DNA from 4 places in the Chromohalobacter sp. 48-RD10 genome. Region 3 is predicted to be linked to each of the others. Evidence: predicted binding sites of a transcription regulator. Region 3 holds the regulator's gene; each other region holds the start of a gene.
The links. Region 3 encodes PhoB, which activates phosphate uptake and scavenging genes when phosphate is short. Its sites were predicted from a motif close to TGTCATANNNNTGTCANA; they were not measured.
Positions count from the first base shown of each region.

Region 1: a site for PhoB is predicted at 3,869-3,886, ahead of OP496_RS14570 (glycosyltransferase family 1 protein). Genes of this name have one in related genera too.
Region 2: a site for PhoB is predicted at 998-1,015, ahead of OP496_RS01760 (glycosyltransferase family 1 protein). Genes of this name have one in related genera too.
Region 4: a site for PhoB is predicted at 4,351-4,368, ahead of ppk1 (polyphosphate kinase 1). Genes of this name have one in related genera too.

Region 1 covers NZ_JARANX010000020.1:23,883-29,208, forward strand. The annotation lists gene sucD (succinate--CoA ligase subunit alpha) at 1-770, shown strand, start outside; gene OP496_RS14560 (lysylphosphatidylglycerol synthase transmembrane domain-containing protein) at 930-1,922, opposite strand; gene OP496_RS14565 (polysaccharide deacetylase family protein) at 1,919-2,695, opposite strand; gene OP496_RS14570 (glycosyltransferase family 1 protein) at 2,688-3,806, opposite strand; partial or broken gene OP496_RS14575 (exoribonuclease II) at 3,960-5,326, opposite strand, start outside.
Region 2 covers NZ_JARANX010000001.1:386,368-391,693, reverse strand. The annotation lists gene OP496_RS01760 (glycosyltransferase family 1 protein) at 1-935, opposite strand, end outside; gene OP496_RS01755 (exoribonuclease II) at 1,089-3,029, opposite strand; gene OP496_RS01750 (SDR family oxidoreductase) at 3,148-3,777, opposite strand; gene OP496_RS01745 (GntR family transcriptional regulator) at 4,040-4,780, shown strand; gene nagA (N-acetylglucosamine-6-phosphate deacetylase) at 4,792-5,326, shown strand, end outside.
Region 3 covers NZ_JARANX010000003.1:68,658-73,983, forward strand. The annotation lists gene OP496_RS05225 (TonB-dependent siderophore receptor) at 1-993, shown strand, start outside; gene fhuF (siderophore-iron reductase FhuF) at 1,132-1,890, shown strand; gene phoR (phosphate regulon sensor histidine kinase PhoR) at 1,920-3,239, opposite strand; gene phoB (phosphate regulon transcriptional regulator PhoB) at 3,245-3,934, opposite strand; gene ubiA (4-hydroxybenzoate octaprenyltransferase) at 4,059-4,952, opposite strand; gene OP496_RS05250 (chorismate lyase) at 4,985-5,326, opposite strand, start outside.
Region 4 covers NZ_JARANX010000016.1:16,210-21,535, forward strand. The annotation lists gene ubiE (bifunctional demethylmenaquinone methyltransferase/2-methoxy-6-polyprenyl-1,4-benzoquinol methylase UbiE) at 1-133, shown strand, start outside; gene OP496_RS13765 (SCP2 sterol-binding domain-containing protein) at 141-791, shown strand; gene ubiB (ubiquinone biosynthesis regulatory protein kinase UbiB) at 788-2,410, shown strand; gene OP496_RS13775 (phosphoribosyl-ATP diphosphatase) at 2,483-2,821, shown strand; gene tatA (Sec-independent protein translocase subunit TatA) at 2,859-3,134, shown strand; gene tatB (Sec-independent protein translocase protein TatB) at 3,140-3,535, shown strand; gene tatC (twin-arginine translocase subunit TatC) at 3,532-4,311, shown strand; gene ppk1 (polyphosphate kinase 1) at 4,427-5,326, shown strand, end outside.

The DNA.
Region 1 (5,326 bases), on a different contig from region 3:
TGGTGGGTGGCGTGACGCCAGGCAAGGGTGGCCAGACGCACCTCGGCCTGCCGGTGTTCAACACTGTCAAGGAAGCCGTCGACACGACCGGTGCCGAAGCCTCCGTGATCTACGTGCCCGCGCCGTTCTGCAAGGATTCCATCCTTGAGGCCGCCAATGCCGGCATCAAGCTGATCGTGTGCATCACCGAGGGAATTCCGACCCTCGATATGCTCGACGTCAAGGCCAAGTGCGACGAGTTGGGCGTGTGCCTGATCGGGCCGAACTGCCCGGGGGTGATCACGCCGGGCGAGACCAAGATCGGCATCATGCCGGGGCATATCCACAAGTCCGGCAAGGTCGGCATCGTATCGCGCTCCGGCACCTTGACCTATGAAGCCGTCAAGCAGACCACCGATCATGGATTCGGCCAGTCCACTTGCGTGGGCATCGGCGGCGACCCGATCCCGGGATCCACCTTCATCGACATGCTCGAGATGTTCGAGAAGGACCCGCAGACCGAAGCCATCGTGATGATCGGCGAGATCGGCGGCACGGCGGAAGAAGAAGCCGCAGCATACGTCAAGGAGCATGTCTCAAAGCCGGTGGTCTCCTATATCGCCGGTGTAACGGCGCCTCCGGGCAAGCGCATGGGCCACGCCGGTGCCATCATCGCTGGTGGCAAGGGTACGGCGGACGAGAAGTTCACCGCGCTCGAGTCTGCAGGCGTCAAGACCGTGCGTTCGCTCGCCGAGATCGGCGATGCGCTGAAGGCAGCGACGGGTTGGTAAGTCGCCTCTAGGCCCGGCGGGTCATGGGTCGCCGGCCAGTGAGCATGACGAAGGGCATCCCTACGGGGATGCCCTTCGTCGTTTCAAGTGCTTTATGCAAACGGCCTGCGCTCGCTGCCTTTCTTGAAAACGCGACCGTTCGTAAAAACGTGCAAGTGACTACCGACGCCGGGATAGCAGTTTGACGAAAGCACGTCCCGCCAACGCCAAGAAGACCGGCGCACCAGCGATGAGGTAGAAGTAGTAGGTCACGAAGCGCCAGATGAGCACCGCTGCAGCGGCGCTTTGCTTGCCGATTAACGGCGCCAGCAAGGCAGTGGAGGTCAGTTCGGCACCGCCTGCGCCCCCAGGCAGAAAACTCAACTGTCCTGCCGCCATGGAGAGCATTTGTACCAGGAAGGTCCAAGCCCAATCGACATGGGCATCCAGGCCCTGCACGGCCAGATACAGGACGCTGTAACGCAGCATCCAGTGGGTGCAGCACAGGGCGAAGACCGACAACAAGGTCAGACGAGGCAGGCGTAGCGTCTCGATCAAGGCGTTACGGAAATGCAGCAGGCGGCGAGCGAACCCGAAGCGTGCCTTGCGGCGCACCTTGAACCGCTCGAGCCAGTTGCCGGTGACCTGGAGCAGGCGTCCATAGTGGCGTATGACCAGCCACAGCAGGATGAAGCCGCACACCAGCAGCAACGATGGCAAGCCCACCAGCCAGCCGAGGTTGAGATCGATGGCCTCGATGAGGACATAGAGCGCGACGCCTATCAGCGCGGAAAGAAAGAAGAGCAGGTCAGTCAACTGATCGACGGCGAAGATCGCCGAAGCCTGCGCGGGCCGAACGCCGCGTCGTGCCAGCAAGCCTAGGAGCGTCAGTAAGCCCCCGGTGCCGCCGGGGGTGGCGCAGATGGCAAACTCGGTAGACATCACGATGCCCACTGCGCGCGTCTGACCGAGGTGTCCGGCGCGTCCCGCCAGCAGCAAGCGAAGCCGCAAGGCATTGACGTTCCAGCAGATGACGATCAGCAGCAGCATAAACGCCAGTTGCTGCAAGGGAAATGAGGCGAGTTCACCGAAAAGTGCGCGCCCGCCGAATAACAGCGGGATACTGATGGCCGCCACCAACCCGATAAAAAGCAATATCACCAGGCGCTTCATGCGGCGTGCTGCTCCCTCCGGCGTTGCCCCGTCACCCAATCGTACTTGGTGATAGGGCGACGTCCTTCGTGGATCAGGCGCTCCAGAACCGCGAGCCAGTATGCCTGAACGCTGGCGTGGCGCATGTCCACGGGATGTAGTCCCAGGCGCAGCAGCGGTGCCTGGCGGCTACGCCAGCGCTGCGTTTCGCTGGCCAGGCGTGATAGGCCACGACGCCAGGCGCTACGGGCACTCCATACCAGCCCCGGCGCCTCGAGGCGCATGAAGCTGGGCAGCGTATACAGATGTTGCGGGTCGCTAGTGTAGCAAAAGTCGCGCTGGGCCAGTGCTCGCCGCGCCCCTTGGCTCATGAGCCAGGCTGGCGCCACGAAGCCGGTGAGTGGCCAGCCCTGTGATCGAAAGAGGTCGATGCCTTTGTCCAGGCGCTGTGCCGCCTCATCTTCGTCGAGAGCGTAGAACTCGCCTTCCCAGGTGTAAAAGCGCCGCATGAACCAGTCGCGAGGCGTGCGCGGCGCGGGCGCGTCGTCGCAATGATAATAACCGTGCAAGGCCAATTCATCGCCCATGGCTCGGCGGCGTTGCAAGTGCTCGAGGAAGACGCCGTCGCGGCGGCAGTCGCTGCGATGGTGAAAATCGGGTACCACCAGCCAGGTGATCGGGATCGGACCGTGTCGATGTGCCAGGGCGTCGACCCTGGCCAAGAAGTTGGTGTAGTCGGGCCAGGTTTCCGGCGCGACATCGTGCAGGACGAGGGAAAGGTGGCGATCAGCCATGCTGAAGGCCCTCCGTGTTGACGCGTTGTCCGGTCAATTCACGATAATGCTTCATCAGGCTGGAGACCACGATATCCCAATCGTGATGGCGTTCGACATGCAGGCGGGCACGACGCCCTTGTTCCTCGGGCGCATTGGCGCAGAGTTCGCGCACGGCGCGTGCCATATCGTCCGCCGAGTGGGGTTCACAAAGCAGTCCGCAGCCCAGGGGCACATTCTCGGCTAGGGCGCCGGCGCGTGCCGCGACGACTGGAATGCCACTTGCCATGGCTTCCAGGGCGATCAGACCGAACGTTTCTTGAGTACCGGCATGCAGCAGCATGTCGCTGCTGGCCAACCACTCGGCGACATCGGCGGTGGCCGTGTAGCGGCCGATGACGCTGACGTTGTCAGGAACGCGTTGCGGCATCTGCGGCCCGATCAACAGCAGGTGGTAGCCTTTTCCGAGGCGCCGTGCGGTTTCCAACAGAACCGGCAGGTTCTTCTCGCGCGAGCCGCGCCCTACGAAGATCAGCAGGCGCGTATTGTCGTCGAGGCCCAAGCGCTGGCGACAGGTATCTTGGCGGTGCTGGGGCGAGAAGGTCTGCAAGTCGACCCCCAACGATTGCAGGGCGACATTGTCGAGGCCAAGGCCATTAAGTCTATCGGCGATGACGCGACTCGGCGCGAGGACACGGTTGCAATGCCGGTAGAGGTTTTCGACATAGCGTTTGAGGGCAATGCGCGTCCAGTTCCCGAGACGGTTGCCGATCAGGCGAGGTAGGTCGGAGTGGTAAAATCCCACTATGGGGACGTCCAAGGTCCGGCCGGCATCAAGCGCGGCCCAAGCGGTGACGTAAGGATCGCCGGCCTCGATGAGATCCGGCGCCATCTGAATCAGTTCGCGCCGCCAGCCTTCTCGCCTCAGGGGAAAGCGATACCCTTGGCTGAAGGGGAGCGGTGGCGCGGGAATTTCATGGATGGACTCACTGACTACATGGCGGGTACCGGGAATCACTAGGCTGGATATCACGCCAGGCAGTGTCGCCAAGCGGTTGCGTTTGGCCTCGAGGTAGGTTCGTACTCCACCGCTGGCAGGTGCGTAAAACATCGTGATATCGGTGATATGCAAAGCGTGACTCCTTGAAACCTTCCCGGTTGGTTACGGAGTGACCGCTCGGGCCCTGACGGGCTTGTCGTAGGAATGTCACCGCGCTGTCATGAGATTACGCTGGCACATGCCATGCCTTGCGTCCACTTCTGGTGACGCAAGACATGGCCAGCTTCATGCGGCGGGACGTGCGACCAACGAGCGTGTCGCCTCGACGGCTTCGGCCAGTGCGACCTGAACGCTGTCGCCGAGCTTGTAGCGCGGCTGGCCCTCGATCTGGATACGGCCTTCCTTGTCGTCGATGGCGACCTTGTCGCGTTCACTGTGCATGAATGGTGCCGGAACGAACGCCGTGGCACCATTGGCGGAGAGCCGAACCCGCATGCCGCCACGGTTGATGGCGATGATCTCGGCGTCGAAAACTTCGCCTTTTTCGGCGGAGGGGCCGAGATAGCGCACGTAGAGCCAATCCTTGACGTCACGTTCCGCCATGCGATTCAGGCGCCGCCGCTCGGTGAGCTGCTCGGTCAATGCCTGGCTGGCCTCGGCGGGTGCGCTTTCGCCCTTGAGCACGCGCTTGATCAGGCGGTGATTGACCATGTCGCCGTACTTGCGGATGGGCGATGTCCAGGTGGCGTATGCCGGCAGTCCCAACCCGAAGTGCGGGCCAGGCTGGGCGGACATGTTGGTATAGCCCTGGAAACGGCGCAGGCGTGCGTCGAGCCAGGCGTCCTCGCGTGCTTCCAGGGCGCGGCGCAGCTCGCGGTAGCGCGAGAGTTCCAGCAACTGTTCGCGTTCCACGTTGATGTCCTGGGTGGCCAGGAACTCGATCGCCTGATCGGCCTTTTCAGGTTCGAACGCCTGATGCACGTTGAAGATGCCATGGCCCACGTGCGAAGCCAGCAGATCGGCGCAGCAGGCGTTGGCTGCGATCATCGACTCCTCGATCATGCGCTGAGCGGTGCGACGTTCCTCGATACGCACCGCCAGCACGTTGCCCGCGTCATCGACGTCGAAGGCATAATCGGGACGGTCCTTGAACACCAGCGTGTGTTCCTCGCGCCATGCGTTGCGGGCCTCGGTCATCGCGGCCAAGGCCTTGAGCTGCGTGGCCATGGCCTCGTCGGCAGGGGCCCAATCGCCTTGGCCTTCCAGCCAGTCGGAGATCTGGTCATACACTAGACGCGCATGCGAACGGACATTGGCGGCAAAGAAGCGATAGTCGCCGAGAGTGCCGTCGCGCTGGATATCCAATGTGCAGACCAGGGTCGGGCGCTCCTCGCCTTCCTTCAGCGAACACAGCTCGTTGGCCAGTGTTTCCGGCAACATGGTGACGTTCTGGCCCGGCAGATACACCGTGAAGGCGCGGGTCTGCGCTTCCATGTCGACCGGGTCGCCCTCGCGGACGTATGCCGTGGGATCGGCGATCGCCACGCTGAGACGCCAGCCATCTTCGCGTGTCTCGATATGCAGAGCGTCGTCCATATCGCGGGTCTTTTCACCGTCGATGGTGAAAAAGGGTGTCGCGGTCCAGTCCTCGC
Region 2 (5,326 bases), on a different contig from region 3:
GAGTGGGGTTCACAAAGCAGTCCGCAGCCCAGGGGCACATTCTCGGCTAGGGCGCCGGCGCGTGCCGCGACGACTGGAATGCCACTTGCCATGGCTTCCAGGGCGATCAGACCGAACGTTTCTTGAGTACCGGCATGCAGCAGCATGTCGCTGCTGGCCAACCACTCGGCGACATCGGCGGTGGCCGTGTAGCGGCCGATGACGCTGACGTTGTCAGGAACGCGTTGCGGCATCTGCGGCCCGATCAACAGCAGGTGGTAGCCTTTTCCGAGGCGCCGTGCGGTTTCCAACAGAACCGGCAGGTTCTTCTCGCGCGAGCCGCGCCCTACGAAGATCAGCAGGCGCGTATTGTCGTCGAGGCCCAAGCGCTGGCGACAGGTATCTTGGCGGTGCTGGGGCGAGAAGGTCTGCAAGTCGACCCCCAACGATTGCAGGGCGACATTGTCGAGGCCAAGGCCATTAAGTCTATCGGCGATGACGCGACTCGGCGCGAGGACACGGTTGCAATGCCGGTAGAGGTTTTCGACATAGCGTTTGAGGGCAATGCGCGTCCAGTTCCCGAGACGGTTGCCGATCAGGCGAGGTAGGTCGGAGTGGTAAAATCCCACTATGGGGACGTCCAAGGTCCGGCCGGCATCAAGCGCGGCCCAAGCGGTGACGTAAGGATCGCCGGCCTCGATGAGATCCGGCGCCATCTGAATCAGTTCGCGCCGCCAGCCTTCTCGCCTCAGGGGAAAGCGATACCCTTGGCTGAAGGGGAGCGGTGGCGCGGGAATTTCATGGATGGACTCACTGACTACATGGCGGGTACCGGGAATCACTAGGCTGGATATCACGCCAGGCAGTGTCGCCAAGCGGTTGCGTTTGGCCTCGAGGTAGGTTCGTACTCCACCGCTGGCAGGTGCGTAAAACATCGTGATATCGGTGATATGCAAAGCGTGACTCCTTGAAACCTTCCCGGTTGGTTACGGAGTGACCGCTCGGGCCCTGACGGGCTTGTCGTAGGAATGTCACCGCGCTGTCATGAGATTACGCTGGCACATGCCATGCCTTGCGTCCACTTCTGGTGACGCAAGACATGGCCAGCTTCATGCGGCGGGACGTGCGACCAACGAGCGTGTCGCCTCGACGGCTTCGGCCAGTGCGACCTGAACGCTGTCGCCGAGCTTGTAGCGCGGCTGGCCCTCGATCTGGATACGGCCTTCCTTGTCGTCGATGGCGACCTTGTCGCGTTCACTGTGCATGAATGGTGCCGGAACGAACGCCGTGGCACCATTGGCGGAGAGCCGAACCCGCATGCCGCCACGGTTGATGGCGATGATCTCGGCGTCGAAAACTTCGCCTTTTTCGGCGGAGGGGCCGAGATAGCGCACGTAGAGCCAATCCTTGACGTCACGTTCCGCCATGCGATTCAGGCGCCGCCGCTCGGTGAGCTGCTCGGTCAATGCCTGGCTGGCCTCGGCGGGTGCGCTTTCGCCCTTGAGCACGCGCTTGATCAGGCGGTGATTGACCATGTCGCCGTACTTGCGGATGGGCGATGTCCAGGTGGCGTATGCCGGCAGTCCCAACCCGAAGTGCGGGCCAGGCTGGGCGGACATGTTGGTATAGCCTTGGAAACGGCGCAGGCGTGCGTCGAGCCAGGCGTCCTCGCGTGCTTCCAGGGCGCGGCGCAGCTCGCGGTAGCGCGAGAGTTCCAGCAACTGTTCGCGTTCCACGTTGATGTCTTGGGTGGCCAGGAACTCGATCGCCTGATCGGCCTTCTCGGGCTCGAACGCCTGATGCACGTTGAAGATGCCATGGCCCACGTGCGAAGCCAGCAGATCGGCGCAGCAGGCGTTGGCCGCGATCATCGACTCCTCGATCATGCGCTGAGCGGTACGGCGTTCCTCGATACGCACCGCTAGCACGTTGCCCGCGTCATCGACGTCGAAGGCATAATCGGGACGGTCCTTGAACACCAGCGTGTGTTCCTGGCGCCATGCGTTGCGGGCCTCGGTCATCGCGGCCAAGGCCTTGAGCTGCGTAGCCATGGCCTCGTCGGCAGGGGCCCAATCGCCTTGGCCTTCCAGCCAGTCGGAGATCTGGTCGTACACCAGACGTGCATGCGAACGGACATTGGCGGCGAAGAATCGATAGTCGCCTAGGGTGCCGTCGCGCTGGATGTCCAATGTACAGACCAGGGTCGGGCGCTCCTCGCCTTCCTTCAGCGAGCACAGCTCGTTGGCCAGTGTTTCCGGCAACATGGTGACGTTCTGGCCTGGCAGGTACACGGTGAAGGCGCGGGTCTGCGCTTCCAGATCGACCGGATCACCCTCACGGACGTATGCCGTAGGATCGGCGATCGCCACGCTGAGACGCCAGCCATCTTCGTGCGTCTCGATGTGCAGAGCGTCGTCCATGTCGCGGGTCTTTTCACCGTCGATGGTGAAAAAGGGCGTTGCAGTCCAGTCTTCGCGCTCGAGGCCTTCATCGTGCAGCGGCCACTGCTCGCCGAATTGCGGCGACGCCTGTTCCAGCGCATGGCGCGCCAGGGTCACGCGCCACGGCACGGCGGGGTTGTCGGCCTTGACTACGAGCTCGTCGACTTGGGCGAAGAACCCGCGGTCGTCGGGCTTGAGCGGGTGGCGCACCAAGTGTGCCACGACCCAGTCGCCGTCACCGAGCGTACTTTCGTCGAGCGAGTTCTTGAGGCGTGCGCGCAACTGGTTGCTGATCAACGGATGGTCGGGAACGACACTGAGGCGCCCATCGCGCTTGACCAGTCGCGCCACGAAACGCTCGAGTCCCGCTTCGAGGAGCGTATCGGGCTCGGCGGAGGTCTTGTCTCCCTCCTGCTTGACCAGCGCATCGACGCGGTCGCCATGCAGTACCTGCTTCATGGCGGGGGGCGGAACGAAATAGGAGGTGCCGTCCTCGGTTTCGATAAAGCCGAAACCGCGATCAGTGGCCTTGATCACCCCTTGAACACGCGGGGTGGTTTCACGAATCTGTTGCTTGAGCTGGGCAAGCGCGGAGTTGTTCTGCAGCATCGAGACACATTCGGTTGGGGGGAGTAAGTCGATACTATACGGGTTCGTGTATCCCTCGCCAACCAACGCCTGGCGGGGAAAAGCGGGGGATAAGCGCGATGTCCTGCCGAGCGCTGGATCAGCACAGCGCCTCATCAATCGCCGTATTGCCATCGAGCAGGGAAAACTCATGTTGGCGCAATTCTCGGTTGCGCATTACCTCGAGCAACGCATGCGCGACATTGGCACGTGAAATACGGTTGTCGTCGGCGTTGGCGATGTCGGTGGTGACGCGTTGCGTTGCGGTCTCATTGGTCAGTCGGCCCGGTTTGAGGATCACGTAAGGCACGCGCGACGCACGTAGATGCGCATCGGCGGCATGCTTGGCAGCCATGTAAGGGCGCAGCTTGGCCGGGGCCTCGAGCACCTTGTCGGCACGCATGGCGCTGAGCATGATGAAACGCCCGATCCCCAGCGATGCAGCCAGATCGACCGCGCTCAGCGCGCCATTTAGATCGATCATCAGCGTCTTGTCGGGGCCGGTATGGGGTCCCGATCCCGCCGCGAACACCACCTGATCGCAGCCATAGAAAGCATGGCGGAAATTGCTTTCCAGATCGGCAAGCACCGTTTCGATGCCTCGCGCCTGGAACCACGCCTGCTGCGACGTATCGCGAATCATCGCTCGAATCGGCACGTCGGCCTCATGCGCGAGTTCACAGAACTGGCGGCCGATCTGGCCGTTGGCACCGATCACTAGCGTCTTCATGGGGCTCTCCTCAGTATTGTCGATGACTATTGTATGCGGCTCTCGGTGCCGGTAATCAAGCCCGAGCGATGCTGTCGTCGACCAGCCTTGCCCTCTATTGCTCCATTCTTTTCCCTCTCTTCTCTCTTCCTTCTTATCTCTTCCGCCTCCCTCTTCACATTCTTCTTAGGCATAGATACCACTACAAGACCAATTGGTATTTGACTGGTATTAAAGAGGCTCTATATTGGTTACTCAGAATCCGAAATGAGAGACCGTTTTCATGGACCCACGCTTTGTTGAGATGACGCTGGATCCCGACTTGGCGACGCCGCTTTATCATCAGCTGGCGCGGCAATTGGGCGATGCCATCGAGGCGGGGGCCTGGCAGGCCGGTGAGGCTTTACCCTCAGAGCGCGCATTGGCCGAAATGCTGGAGGTTTCGCGTATCACCGCGCGCAAGGCCTTGGAACGACTCGCCGAGCAGGGTCTGATTCGGCGCACGCACGGTTCAGGCACGTTCATCGCGCCACGCTTCAATCAGCCACTGACGCGTCTGACGAGTTTTTCCGAGTTGCTGACGCAGCGTGGCTTTACGCCCCGCTCGCGATGGCTATCCCGCCAGTTGGGTATGCCGAGTACCGAAGAGGTCTTGCGTCTCGGGCTGCATGGTGGCACTCAGGTGGCGCGCCTCAAGCGTCTGCGCCTGGCCGACGACGTGGTGATGGCGGTCGAGGAAAGCTGCTTGCCCGAATCGATACTGTCCGATCCGGAAGGCGTCGGGCAGTCGCTCTACGCGACGCTGGAAGCGCGCGGCAAGACGGTGGAGCGCGCCCTGCAACATTTGACGGCCGTCAATGCCGACGCCGAACTCGCCACCTTGGCCGAAGTGCCCGAAGGCCATGCACTGCTCAAGGTCACTCGCCTTGGCTACCTCGCCGACGGCACACCGGCGGAACTCACCATCACTTACTGCCGCACCGACTATTACGACTTCATGGTCGAGCTTCACCGGGCTCGATAGAAGGTACCCTTATGCATTACGGCAACATTCTGACCCCCGAGGGCTGGCGCCTCGGCAAGATCCACTGGCGCGACGGACGTATCGCGCGCATTGACGGTACGCCGGTCGATCCGGCCGACAACGATGCGCCCTATATAGTGCCTGGCTTTATCGACCTGCACGTGCATGGCGGTGGCGGCGCCGACACCATGGAAGGCGGCGAGGCCGTGGCCACCCTGGCACGTACGCATGCGCGCTTCGGCACCACTAGCCTGCTGGCGACGACCATGACCGATACCGATGCCACGGTGCGCAGAGTGCTCGGCGAGATCGGTACTTTGATGGAACAGTCACTCGGTGAGGGTGCTCGGGTACTCGGCGTGCATCTTGAAGGTCCGTATCTCAATCCTGGCAAGCTCGGTGCCCAGCCGCCTTACGCACGGCCGGGTGATATCGCCGAGGTTGACGCGCTGTGCGCGTTGGCGCCGATTCGGCTGGTGACCCTGGCACCGGAACTCTCCGGGCATTACGCCTTGATTCGGCATTTGAGCGAGCGCGGCGTGCGCG
Region 3 (5,326 bases):
GATTATCAGAATCGCGAGAATGACGTTGTTTATAAGTCGGGCGCTTTTCCCAATATAAATCCGTTCGATCCGCAATATGGTGCAGATGTCGTGGGTGATATAACCACGACCAACGATGAGCGCCATGAGTTGACCCAGACGGGGGTTTACCTGCAAGACCAGATGGCCTTCGATCGCTGGCATCTCACGCTAGGCGGCCGCTACGACTGGGTCGAAATCAAGAACACCGATAATCTAAACGACAGCGAAAGCAAGCTAGACGATACCCAGTTCAGTGGCCGGGCCGGCGCACTCTATCTATTCGACAATGGTGTCGCGCCCTATGTCAGCTACAATACGGCCTTCACGCCGACCAGTTTTGTCGATGCCCAAGGCGATCTACTGGAGCCGATGGAAGGTGAACAGTGGGAAACCGGCCTCAAGTTCCAGCCGCCGGGCACTCAGGATCGCTATAGCCTCTCGCTGTTCCGCATCACGCAGGAAAACGTCGCCACCAAGGAGCAACCCACCGACCCTTATCGCTCCATCGGCGAGATCGAGTCGCAAGGCCTGGAGTTGGAAGCCCGCACGCAATTGACCGAGGGACTGCGTTTGCAGGCCGCCTATAGCTACACCGACATTACCTACACCAAGAGCGATGTGGATAGCGAAGAAGGCAGTCACGCCATCTACGCCCCGCGTCACCAGGCTAGCCTGTGGGGCCATTATGCCTTCCAAGGCGATACGCTCGCAGGTCTGGATGCCGGCCTCGGGGTGCGCTATTACGCTGATATCCAAGCGAATCGTGCCAACACCGAGCAAGTTCCCGATTACACGCTGGTCGATGCCATGCTGGGCTATGACATGAGCCAGATGGGGATGCCGGGCATGCAGGTGCAGCTCAATGTGGGCAACGTCTTCGACAAGGAGTACGTGGCCTCATGCAATTCGCTTCAGCACTGCTATTTTGGAGCGGAGCGGAATGTACGTGCGAGCCTGACCTACGACTTCTAGGCCCTGCCTAGCCATCGCTCGACGACTTTGCAGACAAGACCTTGGCACGATTGAATCGCGAGTGGTTTTCATTTACGCTTTTTGGCGTGGGTATCTGGCCCACGCCTTCCACTTGGCCTCGCCACAGGAAAGCTTTCGATGTCAGTGCTGCTTGATCGGTTTTATGCCGGTCCCTTGAAAGGGATGGATCGCAAGCTGGTCACCTGGGACCAGGCGCCAGCGACGACCTGGGCGGCGCGAGATGTATTCTCCGAGCCCGGGATGACACAGATCCTCAAGCGTTATGGCGCCGAGCATCAGCATGGCGATTCTCGCGCCGTGATCTCGCTGTGGTCGAAGTATTTCCTGGCGCTCACTACCTATCTGGGAGCGGCGCACAACCTGCTGGCGGAGCGACAATTACCGCTCGAGCTATCGCGTCTGGGCTTGGTACTCGGCGAGGATATGCTCATCGAGGCACTGGTCGTCGAAGACACCGGCACACCGCTCGTCGCCACTCAGGCCGAAACGCGCTTTCTTCCCATGATACGCGACACCTGGGGGCCGGCGATTGCCTGCATGGCCGAGCATACCGGTATCGCGCCCCGCGCACTATGGGGCAATCTCGGCCACTACTATGACTACCTCATCTCCCAGCTCTATACCTTGCCCGGTGGCCAGGCGCGGGCCGATACGGGCGGGCGTCTGATGACTCTGCGGGAATTGGCCGATGGCAAGCGTAATCCGCTGTTTCGCCCCATTCGCTATTATGAAAGCAGTGAAGGTGACATCGAGTCCATCCGGCGTGTCTGCTGCATTCGCTATCTTCTCCCCGGACTCGGCTACTGCGGCAACTGCCCGTTGGCATGTCGCGAGAAGACTGAAACCCAACCGCCACGACGCGTGGCCAACGGCTGATATGTCGAGCAGGTGTTTTTCTGGCAACGTTAGTCGCTACCCACGGCACGCCGTTCTTTGGGGGCGGTGCGCACGCGCGTGGCGGGGAAGACACAGCGGAAAAGCGCGCCTTGGCCGGGGGGGCTGTCGATGTCGAGATGCGCGTCGTGGCGCAGCAACACATGCTTGACGATGGCCAGCCCCAGGCCGGTGCCGCCGTTGGCGGCGCTGCGCCCCTTGTCGACGCGATAGAAGCGTTCGGTGAGGCGTGGCAGGTGTACCGGGTCGATACCGTCGCCGTCATCCTCGACCTCTACCGCAGCACCCTCCTTCCAGGGCTTCCAGCGCAGCGTGACGGTGCTTCCCGGCGGTGTGTAACGCACGGCATTGAAGACCAGGTTGGAAACGGCGCTGCGCATCTCGCCTTCGTCACCCAGCAGGCAATGGTCGGTGTGGATGTCCAGGGCTATCTCATGACTGCCCGCGCAGAGGTTGGCAGCGTCATCGCGAATGTTTTCCAGCAGCGTGGCCATGTCCAGCGGGGCCGGATCGTCGCGGGTCTCGTCGGTTTCCAGCTTCGACAACAGCAGTAGGTCCTCGACCAGGTTCTGCATACGCTGGGTCTGTTCCTGCATCTGGCCGAGGCCGCGCTGCCAGCGCGATGGTAGTTGATCGGCCTGATCGAGATAAGTCTCGAGATAACCGGTCAACACGGTGAGCGGGGTGCGCAGCTCATGCGACACATTGGCCACGAAGTCGCGTCGCATTTGCTCGAGGCGATGCAGTTGCGAGATGTCACGCGCCATGACCAAGCGCTCGTCGTCGCCGAACAGCGTGACCTGGTATTGCAGCGTCACATCATCGCGTATCGGCGAGGCCAAAGTCAGCGGTTCGCGGTAATCGCGGGCATTGAAATAGGCCACGAAGCGCGGGTCGCGCAGGAAGTTGGTGATGTGCTGGCCGCGATCATGGGGGGTTTGAAAGCCGAGCATCTGGGCCGCGGCACTGTTCCACCACTCTAGGTCGCCGTGATGGTCGAGCATGACCACGGCATCGCGCATTGCCTCGCAGGAGTCTTGTACGCGGCGGATGATATCGCGCAGGCGAGCCTGCGATTGACGCTGGATCTTCTGATACTTGTAGAGGCGATCGAACAGGTCGCCCCAGACCCCGGCGCCAACCGGTGGCGTGTCATGTGGATGTTGGGTCAGCCAGACATACAGGGCACGCAAATGGCGAAGATGCAGGTAGACGTAGAGGCCCAGACCGGCGGCCAGCCCCCAGCCGGGTTCGCCGAAGAGCCACCCGAGGACACCGAGACCGATGACGAGGTACGCCAGACGCCACAGTTCATTGGTCCAATAGTACACGTGCGCTACTCCTTGGTGGAGAAGCGATAACCGGTGCCGCGTACCGTCTGGATGAGGTGTTGGTGGTCATCGCCGAGCACCTTGCGCAGGCGGCGAATATGCACGTCGACGGTGCGCTCTTCGACGTAGACATTGCCACCCCAGACCTGGTCGAGCAACTGGCTGCGGGTGTAGGCGCGTTCCTGATGCGTCATGAAGAACTGCAGGAGCCGATACTCGATGGGGCCCACGTCCAGCGCCTCGCCGTTGGCGCTGACCCGGTGGCTGACGGGATCGAGACGCAAGCCGTCGATTTCCACCGTGTCCTCGACCCCGGTGGGCGTGGTACGTCGCAGCACGGCCTTGAGGCGTGCCACCAGTTCCCGCGGCGAGAACGGCTTGGTGATGTAATCATCGGCGCCGGCTTCCAATCCCTGAATCTTGTTGTCTTCCTCGCTCTTGGCGGTGAGCAGGATGATCGGCAGCTCGGCGGTGGTGGTATCGCGCTTGAGACGTCGCGCCAGTTCGATGCCGCTGGTGCCAGGCATCATCCAGTCCAGCAGCAGCAGATCGGGTTGATCGTCGACCACCATGGCGTGCGCCGCCTGGGCGTTGTCGGCTTCCAACACGCGGTAGTCGGCCATTTCCAGCGCCACCGCGATCATTTCGCGGATGGACGCCTCGTCATCGACGATGAGCACTGTCTTGGCGGTCATGGGCGTGGGCCTCTTGCGGATCGCGATGAAACGAATCACTCATGAATGACATCGGCATGACGATTACAACGCGCTAATGTGACATTTTCGTGACAATCGCGTTCTTTACCTATAGTTCATAGCGTCATATAGGCCATAACGCCAGGGCGATGCCCGCGAAGGTCACCAGCCCGGCCCAATGATTGTTGAGGAAGGCGCGGAAGCAAGGGTCGCGCTCACGATAACGAATCAAATAGTGTTGGTAGACGAAAATCGCCACCATGGCGGCCAGCCCCAGCCAGAAGAACCCGCCAAGCGCCAGACGCAGGCCGATCCAGGCGAGCAGCACCACGGTCAGGGCCTGCAACAACCCGATGATCAACCGGTCGGCGCGGCCGAACAGGACCGCCGTGGATTTGATCCCTACCCTGAGGTCATCGTCGCGGTCGACGATGGCGTATTCGGTGTCGTAGGCCACCGTCCAGGCGATGTTGGCGGCCAGCAGTAACCACGCCTCGAGCGGTACCTGGTGCTGAATGGCCATGAATGCCATGGGAATACCCCACGAGAAGGCCGCCCCCAGCACTACCTGCGGGAAATGCGTATAGCGCTTCATGAACGGATAGGTGGCCGCCAGCGCCAGCGCCGCGAATGACAGCAGCACGGTGGGCAGATTGGTCAGGCAGACCAGGCCGAAGGCAATCACCACCAGTATCGTGAAGGTGGCCTTGGCTTCCTTCTCGGAGATGCGCCCGGTGGCCAATGGCCGGTCACGCGTACGCTTGACGTGGCCATCGAAATGTCGGTCGGCGTAATCGTTGACCACGCAACCGGCGGCACGCATCACGTACACGCCGATAACGAAGATCAGCAGCGTGCCGCGCTCGGGTACGCCCTCGGCCGCCAGCCATAGCGCCCACAGCGTCGGCCACATCAGAAGCCAGGTGCCGATGGGGCGGTCCAGACGCGTCAGGCGCAGGAAATCCGGCACGCGGGCCAGGCCGGTGGGGCGCGCGGCGTCGGATGAATCGGCGGACATCGGGCTCTCCTGTGGAAACGTGAATGGTCAGCTTAGCGTGATGACAACGCGAGGTCAGCGTCCATGGCGTCGAGAAAGAACTCCTGGACGAGAATCGATGTACGCCCCAAGCGCAGGACGGAGCGCCGTCCCCAGGGCGCGGCGCGACCGTGTGCCGTGACGAGCGTGGGAGCCGGCGACCGAATGATCTCGATAGGGCCGCGTTCCAGGCCGGGTTGGCGAAACAACCAGCTGCCCAGCGAACGTGTTCCCAGCGACTGCAGCCGCACGCCGTGGAGCGACGTTAGCGGGGCCACCGAACGTGCCGCGACCCACGGTGTTTCGCCCAGCATCAGCATGACCTCGCGCCGCCAGATACGGGCCCGGGGGTCGAG
Region 4 (5,326 bases), on a different contig from region 3:
GGCCGAATCGATTCGCATGCATCCCGATCAGGAAACCCTCAAGGCGATGATGGAAGACGCCGGGCTCGAACGTGTCGAGTACACCAACATGACCGGGGGCGTCGTCGCCCTGCACCGTGGCATCAAACTATGAGGCCGTCATGCCGGTGATGCTCACTCCCCTGCTGGCCAGCGCGGAAACGTTGATCAACGGGCTGCTGGCACACGATCCCGCTTCGCCCTCGCGCTTGGAACAGCTTGCCGGACAGTGCATATCGCTGCGTCTGGAACGCCCGTCCCTGGCGGTGCTGGTGTGTTTCGACACCCACGGCATCACCCTGCTCGCCCAGCACGATCCCGACGAGGCCGATAGCGACGTGGTCGTCGAGCTGGATGTCGAGACCCTGGGCGCGCTGCTGAGTGGCGAACGTGTCGAGGCGCTGATGTTCGCCGGGCGGCTGTCGGTGCGCGGACGCACACATGTACTCGAACGCGCCAGTCAGTTGCTCAGTGATCTGGAAATCGACTGGGAAGCCGAGCTCGCAAACTGGCTAGGCGACATGCCCGCGCATAGCCTGTCGCAAGGCTTGCGACGCCTGAACCGCTTCGGCCTGCGCACACGCGGCGAGTTGCGACGCGACGTGCATGAATACCTGACCGAAGAAGCACGGCTACTGCCCAGTCGTACGCAATGGGAGATCGCCCGCGAGCATCTGACGCAACTAGGCCTGGCCACCGACCGACTCGAAGCGCGCCTGGACCAGCTGGTCCGCGAAATCGAACGTCGCCGACAGGAGGAGCACGCGTCGTGAGTTTGCGGTTGTTTCGTATCGGCTGGGTGATCGCGCGTTTCCGCCTCGACACCCTGATTCCCGCAGCGCGCCTCCCCGGCATACTGCGCGTGGCGATGAAGCTCTCGCCACTGCGCTTGCTGCCCACCGGAGCGCATACTCGGGGCAAGCGCCTACGCCTGGCGCTCGAAGACCTGGGCCCGATTTTCGTCAAGTTCGGCCAGATGCTATCCACCCGCCGTGATCTTCTACCGCCGGATATTGCTGACGAACTCAAACGTCTACAGGATCAGGTACCGCCGTTTCCCGGCGAGCAGGCCCGTGCGCTGGTAGAAGAAGAACTCGGCATGGACATCGATGCCGCCTTCGCCGAGTTTACTCGCGACCCGCTTGCCTCGGCCTCGATCGCCCAGGTGCACGGCGCGCGCCTGCACAGCGGCGAAGAGGTAGTGGTCAAGATCATTCGCCCCAACATCGATGGCGTGATACGCAAGGACATCGGCCTGCTGTATACCTTCGCGCACCTGCTCAAGCGTGTTCCCGAAGCCAAGCGTCTACGTCCCGTCGAGGTCGTTGCCGACTACGAGGCCACGCTGTTCGATGAACTGGATCTGCACAAGGAAGCGGCCAACACCTCGCAACTCAAGCGCAACTTCCGCGATTCGCCGCTGCTTTACGTGCCGGCGATTCACTGGTCGCTGACACGCAAGCAGGTAATGGTTCAGGAGCGTATCCACGGCATTCCGGTGGCCGACATGGACGCCCTGCAAGCGGCCGGCATCGACTTGCGCCGACTCGCCGAGCGCGGTGTGGAGATCTTCTTCACCCAGGTGTTTCGCGATAACTTCTTCCATGCCGACATGCACCCCGGCAATATCTTCGTGTCCGCCGACAATCCGCACGATCCGCAGTACATCGCCATCGATTGCGGGATCGTCGGCAGCCTGACCCGCGAGGACCAGGATTACCTGGCCCGCAACCTGCTCGCTTTCTTCCGCCAGGACTACTACGAAGTCGCCGTATTGCACATCGAATCGGGCTGGGTCGGCGAGGACACCCGCGCCAACGAGTTCGCCGCCGCCATTCGTGCGGTCTGCGAGCCGATTCTCGAGAAGCCGCTCAAGGACATTTCCTTCGGCCAGGTGCTGCTGGGGCTGTTTCAGACCGCGCGGCGCTTCAACATGGAAGTCCAGCCGCAGTTGGTGCTGTTGCAGAAAACGCTGCTCAACATCGAAGGGCTCGGCCGCCAGTTGTACCCGGACCTGGACTTGTGGAGCACCGCCAAGCCTTACCTGGAACAGTGGATGAAGGAGCGCGCCGGGCCACGCGGCTTCTGGGACGCCTTGACCAAGCACGCGCCCGAACTCTCGCGACAGTTGCCCGAGCTGCCCGTGCTAGCCCACCAGGCCCTCACCCGCAATGAAGACAGCCACCGCCAGCAGCGCCAGCAAACCGAGGCGCTCAATGCCTTGCGGCGGCGCTTGCGCGGTGCCGGAACACGGGCGCGACGGCTACGCTTCGGAACGCTGTTGGTTGCCATCGCTTTAGCTTGGCAGCCTCTCTGGGAATGGGCGCATAATCAGCCCTGGCCAGTGCTCACCGCCGCCGCGCTCGGCCTGCTATTGATTGCCTGGCGTTAACATCCCCTCTCAGCGCGCAATGTTGCTGCTATCATCTACCCATCATCCTCTTTGTCTCGGAACCGTCACATCATGAGTGATACGCTTTCCCAGCTATCGGACGTCCTGGCCGCACGCCGCCATGCCGCCCCCGACAGCTCGTACGTTGCCAAGCTCCATGCCCAGGGCCTCAACAAGATCCTGGAGAAAGTTGGTGAGGAGGCTACCGAAACCCTGCTTGCCGCCAAGGATGCCGAACACGGCGACGATAAAACGCGTCAGGCATTGGTCGCCGAAACCGCCGACCTGTGGTTTCATAGCCTGGTGATGCTGTCGCATCTGGACATCGATCACCAAGCCGTTCTGGACGAGCTGGCCCGTCGCTTCGGCGTCTCCGGCCTGGACGAGAAGGCGGCACGACAATCACGCTAATCGGCTCGGCCACATCCGAGCATGAAGGAGAGCTCCCATGTTAGGTGGAATCAGTATCTGGCAACTGCTGATCGTTCTCGGCATCGTCATCCTGATCTTCGGTACCAAGAAGCTCCGCAACCTCGGCAGCGACCTGGGAGGCGCCGTTAAAGGCTTCAAGAGCGCCGTCGGCGAAGAGGAACAGCAAAAAGCGCAAGACGACGAGGACACGAGGCAGCAGCGTGTCGAGCATGAGGCAAACGACGAGACGCTCGACACCCAATCGAAAGCCTCTCCATCGTCCAAGGCCGACGAAACCTCCGAGCGGAAGTAACCGCCATGTTCGATATGGGCTTTCTCGAACTGATGATCATCGGTGTCGTGGCCCTGTTGGTGCTAGGGCCCGAGCGTCTGCCCACGGCGGCGCGCACCGTGGGCCTATGGATCGGCAAGATCAAGCGCACAGTGTCCGGCATGCAGCGTGAAATCAACGCACAGCTGGAAGCCGAGGATCTGCGCCAGAAGCTCAACGAGCAACAACGCAAGCTCGATGCCGGTCTGCACAAGGTCCGCGACGGGGTCGAACGCCACGCCGACGACACCGATACGCATCACGCCAGATCACGCCGGGACCCGGCGGCACCTGGACCGGATGATGACGCCTCGGCGGCACGTCCTGCCACCTCCCGTGAAACACCCGATGCCTCGTCCGCCAAGGATTCCAACACCCCATGAGCGATACATCGTCTCGCGAGCCGGAGGAGCACGCCCAGACACCCCTGGTCGAACACCTGATCGAGCTGCGCTCGCGGCTAGTCAAGGCGGTAGCCGTGATCGTCGCCATCTTCGCGGCGCTTTACGCCTTCTCCAATGACATCTACAGCTTCGTTGCCGACCCGCTGATGGCGCTCTTGCCAGAAGGCGCGCAGATGATCGCCACCGAGGTGGCCTCACCGTTCCTGGCGCCTTTCAAGCTGACGCTGTTCACGGCCTTGTTCATCGCCGTTCCCTTCGTGCTCTACCAGGCCTGGGCATTCATCGCGCCGGGCCTCTACCGGCACGAGAAGACGTTGGCATTTCCCCTGCTCGCCTCGAGCATCCTGTTGTTCTACGGCGGCGTGGCCTTCGCCTATTTCGCGGTCTTCCCCCTGTTGTTCGACTTCTTTGTCCACACCGGGCCGGAGAACGTCACGGTCATGACCGATATCAATCAGTATCTCAATTTCGTGCTCAAGCTTTTCTTCGCCTTCGGTGCGGCCTTCGAGATTCCCATCGCCACTTTCCTGCTGATCTGGACCGGCGCGACCAGTGTCGAGAGTCTCGGCAAGAAACGCCCCTACGTGCTCGTCGGCTGCTTCGTGGTCGGCATGCTGATGACACCCCCGGATGTGGTCTCCCAGAGCCTGCTCGCCGTCCCCATGTGGCTGCTGTTCGAGATCGGCATTCTCTTCGGCCGCCTGGTTCCGCGTCGCCGGCACGACACTGATGACGAGTCACATAGCGAAAGCTGATATCCCGATAGGTGGACCGCTCTTCTAGCCCGCCGCCACTGTCATATATCTGTCACAAAGGAGCGTCATACTGTCGCCCCAATAGTTGGTCACCCCCGACGACAGGGAGCTCATGATGGACGGTACGCGCTCTTCCGATGTTCCCCTCGGTAGCGACAACGTCACCTCTCAGGAGGGCGGTGAAACACCCCCGCTTCGCGTCAACCGCACGCGCACGGGCATTCACGCCAAGCCCGCGCCATCCCCCGGGGCCGATCTCGACGATCCAGTACTGTACTTCAACCGTGAGCTCTCGCACCTGCAGTTCAATATCCGTGTACTCGAGCAGTCCCTGGACCCTTCGCATCCGCTGCTCAACCGGCTGATGTTCCTGCTGATCTTCTCTTCCAATCTGGACGAGTTCTTCGAGATTCGCGTGGCCGGACTCAAGCATCAGATCGCCCTGGCCCGCGAGGAAAGCGGCGCCGATGGCATGCCGCCACGCCAGGTGCTGACCGAGATATCGCGCATCGCCCACGAGCAGGTCGAGCGGCAATACCACATCCTCAACGAGACGTTGATTCCCGCGCTCGAGGAACAGGGCCTACGCTTCCGGCGCCGTACGCAGTGGACCGAGGCCCAGGCCGATTGGGTACGCGAGTATTTTGCCGAGGAGATCATGCCGGTGATCAGCCCCATCGGCCTCGACCCTTCGCATCCCTTTCCGCGCCTGGTTAACAAGAGCTTGAACTTCATCGTCGAACTCGAAGGCACCGATGCCTTCGGTCGTGAAGGGGGACTTGCCATCCTGCCCGCACCACGCTCGCTGCCACGCTTGATGCGCCTGCCACGCGAGCTGAGCGAGGCTGGCTATACCGAATATGTCTTCCTGTCGTCGATGATCCACGCCCATGCTCAGGAGGTATTTCCCGGCATGCAGGTGCGCGGTTGCTACCAATTCCGCCTGACGCGCAACGCCGATCTGGCCGTTGACCCCGAAGACGTTTCGGACCTGGCCTCGGCCTTGCGCGGGGAA